Regions from separate parts of the Cupriavidus sp. 05L411 genome, predicted to be linked through region 1. Evidence: predicted binding sites of a transcription regulator. Region 1 holds the regulator's gene; the other holds the start of a gene.
The links. The regulator sigma-54, encoded in region 1, starts transcription at its own class of promoters, with help from an activator protein. The targets are predictions, from matches to a motif close to TGGCANGNAANCTGCTTT.
Positions count from the first base shown of each region.

Region 2: AC1DQR_RS10925 (circularly permuted type 2 ATP-grasp protein) is a predicted target of sigma-54. The motif match lies at 1,414-1,431, and genes of this name have one in related genera.

Region 1 covers NZ_JBFTOQ010000003.1:293,313-302,158, reverse strand. The annotation lists gene AC1DQR_RS05390 (adenine phosphoribosyltransferase) at 1-336, opposite strand, end outside; gene AC1DQR_RS05385 (DJ-1/PfpI family protein) at 498-1,076, shown strand; gene AC1DQR_RS05380 (ribbon-helix-helix domain-containing protein) at 1,145-1,528, shown strand; gene AC1DQR_RS05375 (monovalent cation:proton antiporter family protein) at 1,567-3,546, opposite strand; gene AC1DQR_RS05370 (KpsF/GutQ family sugar-phosphate isomerase) at 3,698-4,681, shown strand; gene lptC (LPS export ABC transporter periplasmic protein LptC) at 4,697-5,323, shown strand; gene lptA (lipopolysaccharide transport periplasmic protein LptA) at 5,378-6,022, shown strand; gene lptB (LPS export ABC transporter ATP-binding protein) at 6,047-6,832, shown strand; gene AC1DQR_RS05350 (RNA polymerase factor sigma-54) at 6,967-8,442, shown strand; gene hpf (ribosome hibernation-promoting factor, HPF/YfiA family) at 8,492-8,842, shown strand.
Region 2 covers NZ_JBFTOQ010000007.1:242,849-251,694, forward strand. The annotation lists gene edd (phosphogluconate dehydratase) at 1-684, shown strand, start outside; gene AC1DQR_RS10920 (gluconokinase) at 873-1,382, shown strand; gene AC1DQR_RS10925 (circularly permuted type 2 ATP-grasp protein) at 1,646-3,118, shown strand; gene AC1DQR_RS10930 (alpha-E domain-containing protein) at 3,214-4,167, shown strand; gene AC1DQR_RS10935 (transglutaminase family protein) at 4,208-5,032, shown strand; gene AC1DQR_RS10940 (proteasome-type protease) at 5,175-5,996, shown strand; gene AC1DQR_RS10945 (alpha/beta fold hydrolase) at 6,018-6,839, shown strand; gene AC1DQR_RS10950 (CTP synthase) at 6,989-8,641, shown strand; gene kdsA (3-deoxy-8-phosphooctulonate synthase) at 8,671-8,846, shown strand, end outside.

The DNA.
Region 1 (8,846 bases):
GCCGTACTCCAGCTCATATTCTTCGGCCACGGTCTCGAACGGCAGCTTGCCCTTCTTGCGGATCGGCACGAAGCCCAGGTTCAGCTCGTACGCCACGATGGCGCCCAGGATAAAGCCGCGTGCGTCGATGCCGGCCACCACGTCGAGCTTGGCGTCCATGTAGCGGTGCACAAAGACGTCGATCAGCACGCGCAGGGACTTGGGATCCTGCAGCAACGGCGTGATGTCGCGGAACATCACGCCGGGCTGGGGCCAGTCCGGCACGGTACGGATGCGTTCGCGCAGGTAGTGGGTAACGTCGCCAAGGGCGGACGACTGGATAGTGGTGTTGGGCATGGGGACTCGTTCGGGCAGCCCGCCAAATCGGCAGGCTGGATGCGGTAATGGGTTACCACCCGGGCTGCCGCAAACGGCAACACAATGGGCAACGCCTGGGCGGATGGCACGCTTTGCGGCGTGGCTCCCCCGGGACAACCGTAACCATACAGGAGACAGCGATGGCGAAAAAGATCTTGATGCTGGTCGGCGACTACGCCGAAGACTATGAAACCATGGTGCCTTTCCAGGCACTCCAGATGGTGGGCCACACAGTCCATGCGGTGTGTCCGGACAAGGCGGCCGGCGCCAGCTGCCCCACCGCCATCCATGATTTCGAGGGCGACCAGACCTATAGCGAAAAGCGCGGCCACAACTTCGCGCTGAACGCGAGCTTTGCCGATGTGGATCCGGCGGCCTACGACGGGCTGGTCATTCCGGGCGGGCGCGCCCCGGAATACCTGCGCCTGAACGAGCGGGTGCTGGAGATCGTGCGGCACTTTGCCAGCACCAACAAACCGATCGCCGCGGTGTGCCACGGCGCCCAGCTGCTAGCCGCGGCCGGCGTCCTGGAAGGCCGGACCTGCTCGGCCTATCCGGCCTGCGCACCCGAAGTGCGCCTGGCGGGCGGAAAATATGCCGACATCCCGGTCGACCAGGCTTACACCGATGGCAACCTGGTAAGCGCACCGGCCTGGCCCGCGCACCCGGCATGGCTGGCGCAGTTCCTTGCCGTCCTGGGCACCAGGATCGTACATTAGAGGCTACCGAACGCGGCCCGCGAGCCTGCATAGGGCGATCGCGGGCCGTTAAGTACGGGAGTTCTTCTATGTGTGAAATCTTCATCCGGGCCACCCCGCAGTCGTACCAGGGCCAGTCGCGCTCGCTCCGGCTGCACGGCGTGGCCACCAGCATCCGGCTGGAAAGCCTGTTCTGGGAAGTGCTCGAAACGCTGGCGCGCCGCGACGGCATGAGCGTGGGCCAACTCATCACCCGGCTGCACGACGAACTGGTCGCCTACCGGGGCGAGGCCGCAAACTTTACGTCCTTCCTGCGTGTATGCTGCCTGCGCTACCTGATGCTGCAAGGCGAAGGCCGCATTCCCGCCGACCCGCGCATCCCGATTGGCTCGCTCGATGCGCGCTCCGTGCTGGAGGGCCTGCCGCCATCGTGGGCGGAAGAGGCACACGCCGGCAGCCGCGTGGCGGCATGAACCCGAACTTGCGGCGCCACTGAGCGCATAGCGCGGGCTCAGCCGGCCAGCATGCGCGCCTCGGCCGCTTCCAGCGCCTCTGGCTGGCCGCGCAATACCACAATATCGCCCGGCTCCAGTACGGTATCGGGCTCCGGATCGAACGCGCGGATGCCACGCCGGCGCACCGCCGTCACCTCCACCCCGATACGGTCCAGCCCGAGCGCGCCCAGGCGCCGCCCCACCGACGTGGCCTCTGGGCCGAGCGAAATAGAGTGCAGCCGCACGGACTCTCGCTCCACCATGTCTTCCTCGTCGTCGCGGCCGTGGAAGTAGCCGCGCAGCAGGCTGTAGCGCGCATCGCGCGCCTCCTGCACCCCGCGCACCACGCGCCGCATCGGCACGCCCAGCAGCACCAGCGCATGCGAGGCCAGCATCAGGCTGCCCTCGATGCTTTCGGGCACCACCTCGGTGGCGCCCGCCTTTTGCAGGATGTCGAGCTCCGAGTCGTCCATGGTGCGCACGATCACGGGCAGCGCCGGCTCCAGTTCCTGCACATGATGCAGCACCTTGAGGGCCGAGGGCGTGTTGTTGTAAGTGATGATCAAGGCTGCCGCGCGATGCAGGCCCGCCGCGATCAGCGCCTCGCGCCGGCCGGCATCGCCATACACCACCGTATCGCCCGCGCCGGCGGCTTCGCGCACCCGGTCCGGGTCGAGGTCCAGCGCCACGTAGGTAATGCCCTCGCGCTCCAGCATGTGCGCCAGGTTCTGGCCGCTGCGGCCAAACCCGCAGATGATGGCGTGCTTCTCGGTCTGCAGGCTCTGCACCGCGATGCGCGTCATGTTGAGCGACTGCATCAGCCATTCGTTGGCGGTAAAGCGCAGCACGATGGCGTCGCTGTACTGGATCAGGAACGGTGCCGCCAGCATCGACAACAACATGGAGGCCAGGATGACCTGGATCAGCACCGGGTCGACCAGGTTCAGGCCGTCGATCTGGTTAAGCAGCACGAAGCCGAACTCGCCGGCCTGCGCCAGGCCCAGGCCGGTACGGATCGCCACCCCCTGGCGCGAACCGAACAAGCGGGCCAGGCCCGATATCAGCACCAGCTTGAAGACAATGGGCACCACCAGCAGCGCCAGCACCAGCCACAAGTGATCGAGCACCACATGGATATTGAGCAGCATGCCGATGGTGACGAAGAACAGCCCCAGCAGCACGTCGCGGAAGGGCTTGATATCCTCCTCCACCTGATGGCGATAGGGCGTCTCGGAGATCAGCATGCCGGCCATGAAGGCGCCCAGCGCCATCGACAGGCCGAGCCGCTCGGTCAGCGCGGCCATGCCCAGCGTGACCAGCAGCAGGTTGAGCATGAACAGCTCTTGCGAGCGGCGCGCCGCCACGATGTGGAACCATCGGCTCATGAGACGCTGGCCGACGAAGAAGATCAGGCTCAGGGCCACCACGATCTTCACCGTGGCCAGGCCCAGCGCCATCATCAGGTCGCCCGGATCGCGCGAGAGCGCCGGGATCACGATCAGCAGCGGCACCACGGCCAGGTCCTGGAACAGCAGGATGCTGATGATGTTGCGCCCGTGCTCGCTCTCCAGCTCAAGCCGCTCCGACAGCATCTTGGACACAATGGCGGTAGATGACATGGCCAGCGCGCCGCCCAGCGCCACCGAGGCCTGCCAGGACAGCGGAAACAGCCAGTTGAACGCCCAGCTCGCCGGAATCACGGCCAGGAGCGACAGCACCACCTGCGAGCCACCCAGGCCGAACACCTGCCGTTTCATCGCCTTGAGCTTGCCCAGGCTGAACTCCAGGCCGATCGAGAACATCAAAAAGACCACGCCGAACTCGGCCAGGTATTTGGTTTGCGCGGTATCGCTGGCCAGGCCGAGCGCATGCGGCCCGATCAGGATGCCCACGACCAGGTACCCCAGCATCGGCGGCAACTGCAACATGCGAAACGCGACCACGCCAAACACGGCGGCGGCCAGCAGGACAAGGGTAAGGTCCAGCGGAGAGTGCATCGACAGGGTCAGGGTACGCCGCGCCGGGCACCGGGCCGGCCCGGTGCGGGCGGCCCTGCCGGCGGATTACGGCAAGCGCGATGGGCGCCCCGGCCGCCCGATCCCAGGAACAGCCCAAGCGCCATCGCATTCGTTGGTATACTTCGTCGCCATGATAGCTAATTTCAATGCGGATCGAGCACTTAGGCTCGCTCGCGAAACCCTCCAGATCGAAGCCGACGCCGTCGCCGCCCTCGCAGGCCGCCTGGACGACGGATTTGCGCAGGCCGTGCAACTGACGCTCAATTGCAGCGGGCGCGTCGTCGTGTCCGGCATCGGCAAGTCGGGCCACATCGGCCGCAAGGTCGCGGCCACGCTGGCCTCGACCGGCACGCCCGCGTTTTTCGTGCATCCGGCCGAAGCCAGCCACGGCGACCTGGGCATGGTCACGCGCGACGACGTGCTGATCGCCTTTTCCAATTCCGGAGAGACCGCCGAGTTGCTTTCGATCGTCCCGATCGTCAAGCGCATCGGCGCCAAGCTCATCTCCGTGACCGGCAACCCCGCGTCCACGCTGGCCAAGCTGGCCGACGCGCACCTCAATGCCGGCGTGGAAAAAGAAGCCTGCCCGCTCAACCTGGCCCCGACCGCCAGCACCACCGCCGCACTGGCGATGGGCGACGCGCTCGCGGTGGCGGTGCTGGATGCCCGCGGCTTTGGCGAGGAAGACTTTGCCCGCTCGCATCCGGGCGGCGCGCTCGGGCGCAAGCTGCTGACCCACGTGCGCGACGTCATGCGCAGCGGCAACGCGGTGCCCAAGGTGCGCGAGAGCACACCACTGGCGCAGGCCCTGATGGAAATCACCCGCAAAGGCATGGCAATGACCGCGGTGGTGGACCCGGACGACCGCCTGATCGGCGTCTTCACCGATGGCGACCTGCGCCGCCTGCTCGAAACCCCGCGCGACTGGAAGACCGTACCCATCAGCGAGGTCATGCACCGCACACCGCATACCGTCGGGCCGGACCAGCTGGCCGTGGAAGCCGTGCAGGTCATGGAGGCGAATCGCATCAACCAGATGCTGGTGGTCGACGCGGAGCGGCGCCTGGTCGGCGCGCTCCACATCCACGACCTGACCCGCGCCAAGGTCATCTGAGGCCAGCCCATGCCTATGCGGGAAATCCTGTCCTCCCTGAGCCGGCTTGCCATGCGAGCCCTGCCCCTGCTACTGATGGCGCTGGTGGCGGGCAGCACCTTCTGGCTGGTGCAGGTCAACTCCCCGAAAGAAGCGGACACCGGGCCGGTAGGCAAGAAGCATGAACCGGATTACTACATGATCCGTTTTTCCGCGACCGAGCTTGCCGAGGACGGCAACACCAAGCTGCGCTTCACCGGCGACAAGATGATCCACTTCGAGGACGACCAGACCTACGATGTGACGCGTCCGGCCATGCGTTCCTATGAAATCGACCGTCCGCCCGTCACCGGCCACTCCGATCGCGGCACGATGAACGCGGAAGGCTCGGTCATCGACCTGTTCGGCAATGCCTTCATCGTGCGCGCCCAGGGTCCCGACCCCGCCAAGGATCCGCAGATGACGGCCGCCTCGGAGTACTTCCAGGTGCTGGTGAACGATGACATCGTCAAGACCGACAAGGCTGTCAAGCTGACCCGCGGCCCATCGGTGATGACCGCCAACGGCCTGGTCTTCAACAATGTCACTCGCGAAGTACAATTGCTGGGTAACGTACGCGGCACCATCATCACGGGGCCGCCGCCGGCGAGTCCCGCAAAGTAGCCCTGAAGCCGCCCGCGGGCACCAGCCGCCCGCGTCAACCGCCATCACGCCAACATGAATCCATTCCCGACGACTTCGTCCTGTCTGCGCCGCAGCACGGCCGCCTTGCTGACGCTGGCCGCCGTCCTTGGCCTCACGCTGGCCGCGCCCGCCAGCGCCGAAAAGGCCGACCGCGAAAAGCCGCTGGTCCTGGAGGCCGACAATGCCAGCTACGATGACGTCAAGCAGGTCTATGTACTGACCGGCAACGTGGTGCTGACCAAGGGCACCATGGTGCTCAAATCCGACGCAGCCGAAGTCCGTACCGATCCCGAGGGCTACCAGTACGCGGTCGCGACCTCCAAGGGCAGCAAGCAAGCCTATATCCGCCAGAAGCGCGACAACGTCGACGAGTACATCGACGGCTGGGGCGACCGCATCGAATATGACGGCAAGCAGGAGTTGTCCAAGCTGATCGGGCGCGCCCGCATGGCCCGCCTGGCCGGCGCCAAGCTGGTCGACGAGATCCGCGGCGCGGTGATCACCTATGACAGCCGCAACGAGTTCTACACGGCCAGCGGTGGCGCCGAGAACGCGACCGCGGGCAGCCCGTCGGGCCGCGTGCGCGCCGTGCTGTCGCCGCGCCAGGAGCAGCCCGCCAGCGGTGCCGCAGCCAGCCCTCTGCCGCTCAAGCCGGCAACTGCCCCCGTCAACCCCTGACCCACGGATTCTGACTTCACCTTCATGACCGCTACCCAAACCGCACCGTCCCAGCCCGCCACCCTGAAGGACGGCAGCACGCTGGTCGTGCGCCACCTGAAGAAGCGCTACGGCTCGCGCACCGTGGTCAAGGACGTGTCGCTCGACGTGAAGAGCGGCGAGGTGGTTGGCTTGCTGGGCCCCAACGGCGCGGGCAAGACGACGTCGTTCTACATGATCGTGGGGCTGGTGGCGCTGGACGAGGGCGATATCGTGCTCGACGACAAGCACATCAGCGGCCTGGCCATCCATGAGCGAGCGCGCATGGGCCTGTCCTACCTGCCGCAGGAAGCCTCCGTGTTCCGCAAGCTCAATGTGCAGGAGAACATCCGCGCAGTGCTGGAGCTGCAGCTCAACGATGGCAAACCCCTGGGCAAGGTCGAGATCGAGCGCCGGCTGGACACCCTGCTGGATGACCTGCAGATTGCCCACCTGCGCGACAACCCGGCGCTATCGCTGTCCGGCGGCGAGCGCCGCCGCGTGGAAATCGCCCGCGCGCTGGCCTCCGCGCCGCGCTTCATCCTGCTCGACGAGCCCTTCGCCGGCGTCGACCCGATCGCGGTGGGCGAAATCCAGCGCATCGTCAGCTTCCTCAAGGCACGCAATATCGGCGTGCTGATCACCGACCACAACGTGCGCGAGACACTGGGCATCTGCGACCACGCCTACATCATCAGCGAAGGCGCGGTGCTGGCGTCCGGGCAGCCTGAAGACATCATCGCCAACGAGTCGGTGCGCAAGGTCTACCTGGGCGAGAACTTCCGTATGTAAGGGCGCGCGGCGCCTGCCGCGCATCGCCCCCCGGCGGCTTCAGTGTCGCCTTTTATCCTTCAAACGATCATAGCGACACCAGCGATAGCAATTTCCGTTCCACCAGTACGGAAGTTGGGCATAAAATAGGTCGCATGAAACCGTCGCTACAGCTCCGCCTCTCGCAGCATCTCGCGCTTACGCCGCAACTCCAGCAGTCGATCCGGCTGCTGCAACTGTCCACGCTTGAACTGCAGCAGGAAGTGGAACAGGCGCTGACCGAGAACCCCTTGCTCGAGCGTGAGAACGACTGGCTGGACAGCCCGTTGCGCGTATCTTCGGACGGCTCGGTGAACCTGCAGAGCGCGCCCGCGCCGGCGCCAGCCGATGGCCAGGGCACCAGCGAGAACCGCCCCGATGGCGCCCCCGAAGCCGACGACAGCTACTCTGACAGCAATGAGGATTACGGCAGCGACTGGAGCCTGGACGACTTCGCACGCCGCCCGCAAGGCGAAGACGACGAAAAAACCCCGATGCAGCTGCGCGATGCCGAGCCCACGCTGCGTGAACACCTCATGGAGCAGCTGGCGCCGCTCAAGATTTCCCTGCGCGACAAAGGGCTGGCCATCTTCCTGGTCGAATCCCTGGACGATGATGGCTACCTGAGCACCACGCTCGAGGAAATCTGCAGCGAGCTGCCGGAGGAGCTCGAGTTCGAGGTCGACGAGATCCAGGCTGTGCTCACGCTGCTGCAGAGCTTCGATCCGCCGGGCGTCGGGGCGCGCAACGCCGCCGAGTGCCTGGCGCTGCAATTGCGCAGGCTCAAGCATCCGCAGCGCGAACTGGCGCTGAGCATCGTCACCAATCACCTGGAGCTGCTGGCGGTGCGCGATTACACGCGCCTGAAAAAAGCGCTGCAAGTGGACGAGCCGGAACTCAAGGCAGCACATGAACTGATCCGCTCGCTCGCGCCCTATCCAGGCCACGCCTACAGCCGGCCAGAAGCGGACTTCGTGGTGCCCGATGTTTTTGTTCGAAAGTTGAGCGGCGGATGGATCGCCCACCTCAACCCGGATGTGATGCCGCGGCTACGCATCAACGACATGTACGCGCAGATTTTGCGCGGTGCAAAAGGCGACGCTGGCGCGGCCGGGCTGCAGCAAAAACTGCAGGAAGCACGCTGGTTGATCAAGAATATCCAGCAAAGGTTCGATACGATATTGCGCGTCGCACAAGCCATTGTCGAACGTCAAAAGAACTTCTTCACCCACGGTGAAATTGCGATGCGCCCCTTGGTTTTGCGGGAGATTGCCGATACACTGGGTTTACACGAGTCCACCATCTCTCGGGTGACTACCAATAAATACATGGCAACGCCGATGGGGACTTTCGAGCTGAAGTATTTTTTCGGCTCTCACGTATCCACAGAAACCGGCGGCGCGGCCTCATCAACGGCAATCCGTGCGTTGATCAAGCAATTGATAGGAGCCGAAGACGCTAGGAACCCCTTGTCCGACAGCCGGATTGCCGAATTGCTCGGCGAGCAAGGCTTTGTGGTGGCACGGCGTACCGTTGCCAAATACCGCGAAGCGCTCAAGATTCCCGCGGTAAATCTCCGTAAGACTTTGTAGCCGAGCTGCATCGCCTGCCTGATGCAGCTCTTTCAGAAGGAGAAACGCTATGAACTTCAAGATCAGTGGACACCACTTGGACATCACGCCCCCTCTGCGTGAGTACGTGGAAACGAAACTGGAGCGTATCGTCAGGCATTTCGATCAAGTCATTGGCGTAAGTGTGCTGCTCTCTGTCGACAATACAAAAGAAAAGGACCGGCGGCAGTACGCGGAAATCAATCTACATCTCAAGGGCAAGGACATCTTTGTCGAAGCGCATCATGAAGACCTGTATGCCGCTATCGACGCACTGGTCGACAAGCTCGACCGGCAGGTGATTCGCCACAAGGATCGCGTGCAGAGCCACGACCGTGAAGCGGTCAAGTATCAGATGGCCGCATCGCAGATGCAGCAATGACCGT
Region 2 (8,846 bases), on a different contig from region 1:
GCCGCAGTCAGCGGTGATGCCACGGTGCTGGCCACCGCGGCTGAGCCGTTCTCCGCAGAAGGCGGCTTGCGCCTGCTGCAAGGCAATCTTGGTCGCGGCATGATCAAGGTGTCGGCGGTGGCGGACGAGCATCGGGTGATCGAAGCACCGGCACGCGTCTTCGACTCGCAAGAGCAATTGCAAGCCGCGTTCGAAGCCGGCGAGTTCACGGGCGACATGATCGCGGTCGTGCGTTTCCAGGGACCCAACGCCAACGGCATGCCAGAACTGCACCGTCTCACCCCGGTGCTGGGCTCGCTGCAGGACGCCGGCCACAAGGTTGCGCTGGTGACCGATGGCCGCATGTCCGGCGCTTCTGGCAAGGTGCCGGCGGTCATTCATGTGGGGCCTGAGGCACTTGCCGGCGGCCCGCTGGCGCGCGTGCGTGACGGCGACCGGATCCGCGTGGACGCCGTGGCCGGCACGCTGGAATGGCTCGGCGCCGCTAATGGCGACGGCGACCTGGCGACGCGCGCTTCTGCCGTACTGCCGGACGACGCCTTCACGAACTTCAGCGTCGGCCGGGGCCTGTTCGGGCTGTTCCGCCGCAACGCGCGGATCGCGGAGGAGGGCGGCAGCGCGCTGGACCTCTCCGAGGCCGACGCGCCCGGCGCTGTCCAAACGGGCGCGGCCGTCGCACAATAGGCAGCGCCCCTTAAATTTGTGTCATTTGTGTCCCCGGCAGCCGATGGCTGGCGGAGACGACCCCGAGCCGGCCCATGCGGGTCCTATCATGGCTTCATGGCTGAGCGCTTGCGGAGCCGACCGGCGGCCGGCGCGGGGACTACCGACAAGGATGGGAAAACCATCCGAACATGATCATTGGAGCAGACATGATCTACATCCTGATGGGCGTTTCCGGCAGCGGAAAGACCACGGTCGGCCAGTTGCTGGCCAAGACCTTGCAATGCGGCTTCCACGATGCCGACGAATTCCACAGCGCCGCCAACAAGGCGAAGATGCACAACGGCATCGCGCTGACCGACGACGACCGCTGGCCCTGGCTGGCCGCGATGCGCGCGGCGATCGATGCGGCCCGCGCCGAGGGGCGCACCCACGTCTTTACCTGTTCCGCGCTGCGGCAAATCTACCGCGACCGCCTGACGCCCGCCGATGGCGGCGTGACCTTTGTCTACATGAAGGGCGATGCTGCGGTCATTGGCGGCCGCCTGGCCGAGCGCAGCGACCACTTCTTCAATCCCGCCCTGTTGCAGAGCCAGTTCGAGACCCTGGAAGAGCCGAGTGACGCCCTGGTGCTCGATATCCGCCAGACGCCGGAGGCGCTGGTGCAGCGCATCCTGGCCGGAGTGCAGGCACAAAAAAGCGCGGCGATCGCCCGCTGAACCGATGCCAAGGCTGGCCCGAAGCGAAGGCTGGCAGACATCTTGCTTATCCATGTTTGATGGCGCGAATGCCTGCCGCTTGCGGCTTTCGTGGTCATAGGTATCCTATAGGGACAGCACTTCGAAGCATGACGAGACGGTCCGCGGCCAAGCCGCCGGGCCTCGGGTGGTGATCTCAAGGTGCTGTGCCGGGAACAACAAGCCAATCAAAACGGGATAGCCGGCAGTTTGGGCGGCACCCAAATCATGGGGGAACGGCCATCATGGCGGCGCGGTTTTTCGACGAGATGCTCGATTGGCAAGATGGCGTGGCAGCAGCAATCCACGCGGGCGAGTCCCTGCCGGCAGGTGCCGTGCGGGGGCATTACAAGCAGTTCGCGGATTGGTTGGCGCGCCAGTCCGAAGGCACCATGGGCAACAAGCGCGCCGAGGCTGACCTGATCTTCCGGCGCGTGGGCATCACGTTCGCCGTTTACGGCGAAAAAGACGAGTCGAACAGCGGTACCGAGCGGACCATCCCGTTCGACGTCATTCCCCGCATCTTCCCCGCCAGCGAGTGGGCAACGCTCGAGCGCGGCCTGCGCCAGCGGGTGTCGGCGCTGAACCGCTTTATCCATGATATCTATCACGGGCAGGACATCATCCGCGCCGGTGTGATCCCGCCAGACCAGATCTACAACAACGCGCAGTACCGCCCCGAGATGCTCGGCATCGACGTGCCTCGTGATATCTACGCCCACGTGGCGGGCATCGACGTAGTACGCGCTGGCGAGGGCGAGTTCTACGTGCTGGAAGACAACTTGCGCGTGCCCTCCGGCGTGTCGTACATGCTGGAGAACCGCAAGATGATGATGCGGCTGTTCCCGGACCTGTTCGCGCGTAATCGCGTGGCGCCGGTGGCGCACTATCCCGACCTGCTGCTCGACATGCTGCGTGGCGTCTCGCCGCAGAACATCGCCGATCCCACGGTGGTGGTGCTCACGCCCGGCATGTACAACTCCGCCTACTTCGAGCATGCCTTCCTGGCGCAGCAAATGGGCGTGGAACTGGTCGAGGGCAGCGACCTGTTCGTGCAGGACGAGCACCTCTACATGCGTACCACCCAGGGGCCGCAGCGCATCGACGTGATCTACCGCCGGGTCGACGATGACTTCCTCGACCCGCTGGTGTTCCGCTCGGACTCCACACTGGGCGCGGCGGGCCTGCTCTCGGTCTACCGCGCGGGCAATGTCACCATCTGCAACGCCATTGGCACGGGCGTGGCCGACGACAAGTCGATCTATCCCTACGTGCCCGACATGATCCGCTTCTACCTTGGTGAGGAAGCGATCCTCAACAATGTGCCGACGTACATGTGCCGCCGCCCGGACGACCTGCAGTACGTGCTGGACCACATGAGCGAACTGGTGGTCAAGGAAACCCACGGGGCTGGCGGCTACGGCATGCTGGTGGGGCCTGCCGCCACGCGCGCGGAAATCGACACGTTCCGCGAGGTCGTGCGCGCGCGTCCCGAGCAGTACATCGCGCAGCCCACGCTGGCACTGTCCACCTGCCCGACGTATGTCGAGTCGGGGATCGCGCCGCGCCACATCGATCTGCGTCCGTTCGTGCTGTCCGGCAAGGATGTGCGCATGGTGCCGGGCGGGCTGACCCGCGTGGCGCTGCGCGAAGGCTCGCTGGTGGTCAACTCCTCGCAGGGCGGGGGCACCAAGGACACCTGGGTGCTGGAGCGCTGACGCGCGGCGCACGCAAGGATAGTTTGTGATTCCCGCGCTGGCCGACGCTTTGCCGGCGGCGCGCGGGCGAACAGCGCTGTACGAGGGGACTGACCATGCTTAGCCGCACCGCCGACCATCTGTTCTGGATGGCGCGCTATACCGAACGCGCGGAGAACACCGCGCGCATGCTGGACGTGAACTACCAGACTTCGCTGCTGCCGCAGTCCGCGGAAGTGGCGGAGCAAGGCTGGTGGGCCATGCTCGATATCTCCGAGCTGACCACGGTGTTCGACGAGAAGTACGGCCTGCTCACGCGCGACGACGTGATCGACTTCATGGTGCGCGACATGACCAATGTCTCGTCCATCATGAGCTGCCTGCGCGCGGCCCGCGAGAACGCCCGCGCGGTGCGCGGCTCGCTGACCACCGAGGTCTGGGAGACCATCAACACCACCTGGCTCGACGTGCAGCGCATGATTGCCGACGGCGTGCTGCGCGAGGATCCTTCGCAGTTCTTCGAGTGGGTGAAGTTCCGCTCCCACTTGGCCCGAGGCGTGCAGTTTGGCACCATGCTCAAGGACGATGCCTTCCACTTCATGCGGCTGGGCACGTTCCTGGAACGCGCCGACAATACCGCGCGGATTCTGGACGTGAAGTTCCAGGCGAGCACGGCCGACGATAGCGATCCCAATCGCGACGCCAACGATTTCTATCACTGGGCGGCTGTCTTGCGCTCGGTGTCGGGCTTCGAGGTGTACCGCAAGGTGTATCGCACCGTGATCACGCCCGAGCGCGTGGCCGAACTGCTGGTGCTGCGCCCCGACATGCCGCGCTCGCTGGTGTCCAGCATGGACGAGGTGGTGTCGATCCTGGCGCTGGTGGGCAACCACCTTTCTTCGGAGACCGAGCGCCAGGCTGGTAAACTCCACGCCGATTTGAAATATGCGCGCATCGACGACATCTTCGCCGTCGGGCTGCATGCTTACCTGACCAGTTTCCTGGAGCGCATCGGCGACCTCGGCAACGGCATCAGCCGGGATTTCCTCGTGCCGCTGCTTGCTGCCTGACCTATAAGAAGTGGGGAGGTTGTGCCGGCCTCGCCACATCATGAAATACAAGATTCACCACAAGACGATCTACCGCTACGCCGAGCCGGTCCTGCGCAGCGTGCACGAACTGCGGCTCGCGCCGCGCTCGGGCCCGCTGCAGGACGTGCAGGAATGGCAGTTGTCCGTTCCCGGCAACCTGTCCGAGGCGCGTGACGGCTTCGGCAATATCGTGCACAGCTTCACTGTGGCCGGGCCAGCAGATACGCTGGTGATCGAGGCCAGCGGCGTGGTCGATGTGACGCCGCCAATGGATGCGGACGGGCCGTTCTTTTGCGATGCGCCGCCGGCTGGCGAGGCGCGTGTGTCGCCGCTTTATTACCTGGGCGGCACGCCGCTGACCTCCGCCAAGCCGGAGATGGTGCGTTTTGCCGCGCCCTACCTGGCGGCGGGGGCGACGGTGCCCGCGCTGCTGGCGCTTGCCAATGGCATCGCCGGGCGGGTGCGCTACCAGTCAGATAGCACCAATGTGGACACCTCGGCCAGCGACGCGTTCGCACTGGGCAGCGGGGTTTGCCAGGACCAGGCGCAAGTGATGGTGGCATGTTGCCGGGCCCTGGGCGTGCCGGCGCGCTACGTCAGCGGCTATTTCTATGATCCGGCAGCGTCGGAACTGGCCAGCCATGCCTGGGCCGATGTCTGCGTGGATGCCGGCAAGGCGTTGTGGTGCAGCATCGACGTGACCCACGGCTGCCTGAGCGACGCGCGCCATATCCGGCTGGCGGTAGGGCGCGACTATCGCATGGCCGCACCGGTGCGCGGGATTCGCGAAGGTGGCAGCGGCGAGCGGCTGGCGGTCGAGATCGCCATTGCGCCATTGCAGTGAATGAAGTGGTGCGCCGCGCACCAGAAACGGGCGCGCCGCAGGTTTCCGGGCGCACCGGCGCGGCGCTAGAATGCGGCCTTGGCCCGGGCGACAGGCTTGGCGATGCGCCAGGCGTGAATGTGCACCATTACAAGACAAGATCATGACGTACTGTGTAGCCATGCGGCTGGATGCCGGGCTGGTGTTCCTTTCCGATTCGCGCACCAATGCCGGTGTCGATGCGATCTCTACCGCTCGCAAGATGACCGTGTTCGAGGAGCCGGGCGACCGCGTGATGGTCTTGCTGACCGCGGGCAACCTGGCGATCAGCCAGGCGGTGCGCCAGATACTGGCGGAGGGCCGCGACGAGAAGCGCTCGCTGTGGACGGCGCGCGATATGTTCGAGGCGGCCGCCATCGTTGGCGACGCGGTGCGCCAGGTGCATAAGCATGACGCCCACGCGCTGCGCGAGGCCGGCATCGAGTTCAATGTGAGCCTGATCTTCGGCGGCCAGATCCGCGGCGAACGCGTGCGCCTGTTCCATGTGTACGCTGCCGGGAATTTCGTCGAGGCCACCCCCGAGAACTGCTATTTTCAGATCGGCGAGGCCAAGTACGGCAAGCCCATCATCGATCGTGTGGTCGAGCCGACGCTGCCGCTGGGCGAGGCAGCCAAGTGTGCGCTGATCTCGATGGACTCCACGTTGAAGTCGAATATCTCGGTAGGCTTGCCGCTGGACCTGCTGGTCTACGAAGGCGATTCGCTGCGCGTGACCCGCTTTGTCAATATCGACGAGAAGAACGCCTACTTCCGCATGATCCGCGATACCTGGGGGCAACGCTTGCGCCAGGTCTTCGGCGAGATCAACGATCCGGAGTGGGATGCCAATGCGCCGGCCGAGTTTCCGCTGGCGCGCCAGGGCGCGGGCGACCGCTGGGGCCAGCCTGTGCGCGCCACGCGCGAACGTGCCGGCACGCAGGACTAAGGGCGCACTGCGAATACCCCGATGCGCGACATTCTGCATTTTTCGCACGCCAATGGCTTTCCGGTCAGCACCTACCGCAAGCTGTTCGGAACGCTGGAAGACGATTTCGAGATCCGCGCCGTGGACCGTTATGGCCACGACCCGAAATTCCCGGTCACGCGCGAGTGGCCGCACCTGGTCGATGAGCTGCTGGCTTCGATCGAGCAGAAGTACCGCGAGCCGGTGTGGCTGGTGGGGCATTCGCTGGGTGGTTTCCTGTCGCTGATGGCCGCGCTGCGCCGCCCGCAGTGGGTGCGCGGCGTGGTGATGCTGGATTCGCCCGTGATTGCCGGGTGGCGCGCCGCCTTGCTCAAGGCCGGTCAGCGCTTCGGCCTGGATGAGCGGCCCAGCCCGGCTGCCGCGACCCGGCGGCGGCGCACGCACTGGCCGGATGCCGATGCGGTGTGGGAGCATTTCCGCTCCAAGCCGGTGTTCGCGTCGTGGGACGAGGAAGTACTGCGCGACTATGCGACGCATGGCACGGAGCCGACTGGCAATGACGCCGAGCGCCGCCTGCGCTTCGAGCGCGAGATCGAGTACCAGATCTACCGCACGCTGCCTACCAGCCTGGGCGCGCGCGTGGCGCGCGGCGCGCCGGTGCCGGTCAGCTTTGTCGCCGGCACGCGCTCGCGCGAAGTACGCCAATGCGGGCTCGGCGCCACGCGCAAGCTGGTGGGCGAGCGCCTGCGCTTTATCGAGGGCGGGCACCTGTATCCGATGGAGCGTCCGGGGCAGACCGCCGGGCTGATCCGCGATCTGGTCGGGCAAATGCGGGGCGACGCCGCCGCCTGCGCGCGTCCGTAGGCGGGGCAGGATAGGGCGGGGGCGGGGACGCGAGTGCGAAGCGGCGAAAGCGTCTCAGCAGCTGCCGGGCAAGGCGACTTGTCGCAAATGCGGCGCTGCAGCAGGCGGCCTCTCATGTATAATCCCGATTTCCCCGGCAAGCTCGGTTTATGACCAAATTCGTCTTCGTCACCGGTGGTGTCGTCTCTTCTCTCGGCAAGGGCATCGCTGCTGCTTCGCTCGCGGCCATTCTCGAGTCGCGCGGCCTCAAAGTCACCCTCCTCAAGCTAGATCCCTACATCAACGTCGATCCCGGCACGATGAGCCCCTTCCAGCATGGCGAAGTGTTCGTCACGGAAGACGGTGCGGAAACCGACCTCGATCTTGGCCACTATGAGCGCTTCGTCTCGGCCAAGATGCGCAAGTCGAACAACTTCACCACGGGCCAGATCTACGAATCGGTGATCCGCAAGGAACGCCGCGGCGAGTACCTCGGCAAGACGGTGCAGGTGATCCCGCACATCACCAACGAAATCCAGGCCTTCATCGAGCGCGGCGCGGCTGCGTCGCACGGTGGCAAGGCGGACGTCGCGCTGGTGGAGATCGGTGGTACGGTGGGTGACATCGAATCGCTGCCCTTCCTGGAAGCCGCGCGTCAGATGAGCCTGCGCATGGGCCGCAACCACGCCGCCTTCGTGCACCTGACGCTGGTGCCGTTCATTGCCAGCGCCGGCGAGCTCAAGACCAAGCCGACCCAGCACTCGGTGCAGAAGCTGCGTGAAATCGGCATCTCGCCGACCGCGCTGCTGTGCCGCGCCGACCGCCCGATTCCGGACGAAGAGCGCGCCAAGATTTCGCTGTTCTCCAATATCCCGCAAGAAGCCGTGATCTCGGTGTGGGACGTGGACAGCATCTACAAGATCCCGCAGATGCTCAACGAGCAAGGCCTCGACCGCCTGATCTGCGAGGAACTGCGTATCGATCCGAAGCCGGCCGATCTCTCCATGTGGCAGCGCCTGGTCAATGCCCAGGAAAACCCGCAGCACGAGGTCACCATCGGCATGGTGGGCAAGTATGTCGACCTGACCGAATCCTACAAGTCGCTGATCGAAGCGCTGCGCCACGCCGGCATGCACACCGCCACCCGCGTGAACATCGAGTACATTGATTCGGAAGAGCTCGAATCGGGCCACCTCGAAGTGCTCAAGCCGCTGGACGCCATCCTGGTCCCGGGCGGCTTCGGCAAGCGCGGCACGGAAGGCAAGATCCGCGCGATCCAGTACGCTCGCGAGAACAAGGTGCCGTACCTGGGCATCTGCCTGGGCATGCAGCTGGCCGTGATCGAGTTCGCGCGCCACGTGGCGGCGATGGCCGATGCCAACTCGACCGAGTTCAACCTGGAAACCGAACATCCGGTGGTCGCGCTGATCACCGAGTGGGTGGATCGCGAAGGCAAGGTCGAGCAGCGCTCCGCCGAGTCCGACCTGGGCGGCACCATGCGCCTTGGCGCGCAGCGCGTGCCGGTCAAGGCTGGGACCAAGGCCAGCCAGATCTATGGCCCGGAAGTCAACGAGCGCCATCGCCATCGCTACGAGGTCAACAATCACTACGTGCCGACGCTGGAAAAGGCGGGCATGGTGATCTCGGCGCGTACGCCGACCGAAGACCTGCCCGAGATGATGGAACTGCCGGAAAGCCTGCACCCGTGGTTCGTTGGCGTGCAGTTCCACCCGGAATTCACCTCCACCCCGCGCGATGGCCATCCGCTGTTCAAGGCCTACGTGGAAGCGGCGCTGGCCAGCCAGCAGAAGAAGGCGGGCTAAGCCCCGGCACCGCAAGCAGGAGATTAGCGATGAAACTCTGTGGATTTGACGTCGGTCTGGACCGGCCCTTCTTCCTGATCGCCGGCCCGTGCGTGATCGAGTCCGAGCAGATGGCGCTGGATACGGCCGGTGAGCTCAAGGCGATCACCAGCGAGCTCGGCATTCCCTTTATCTACAAGTCCTCGTTCGACAAGGCCAACCGCTC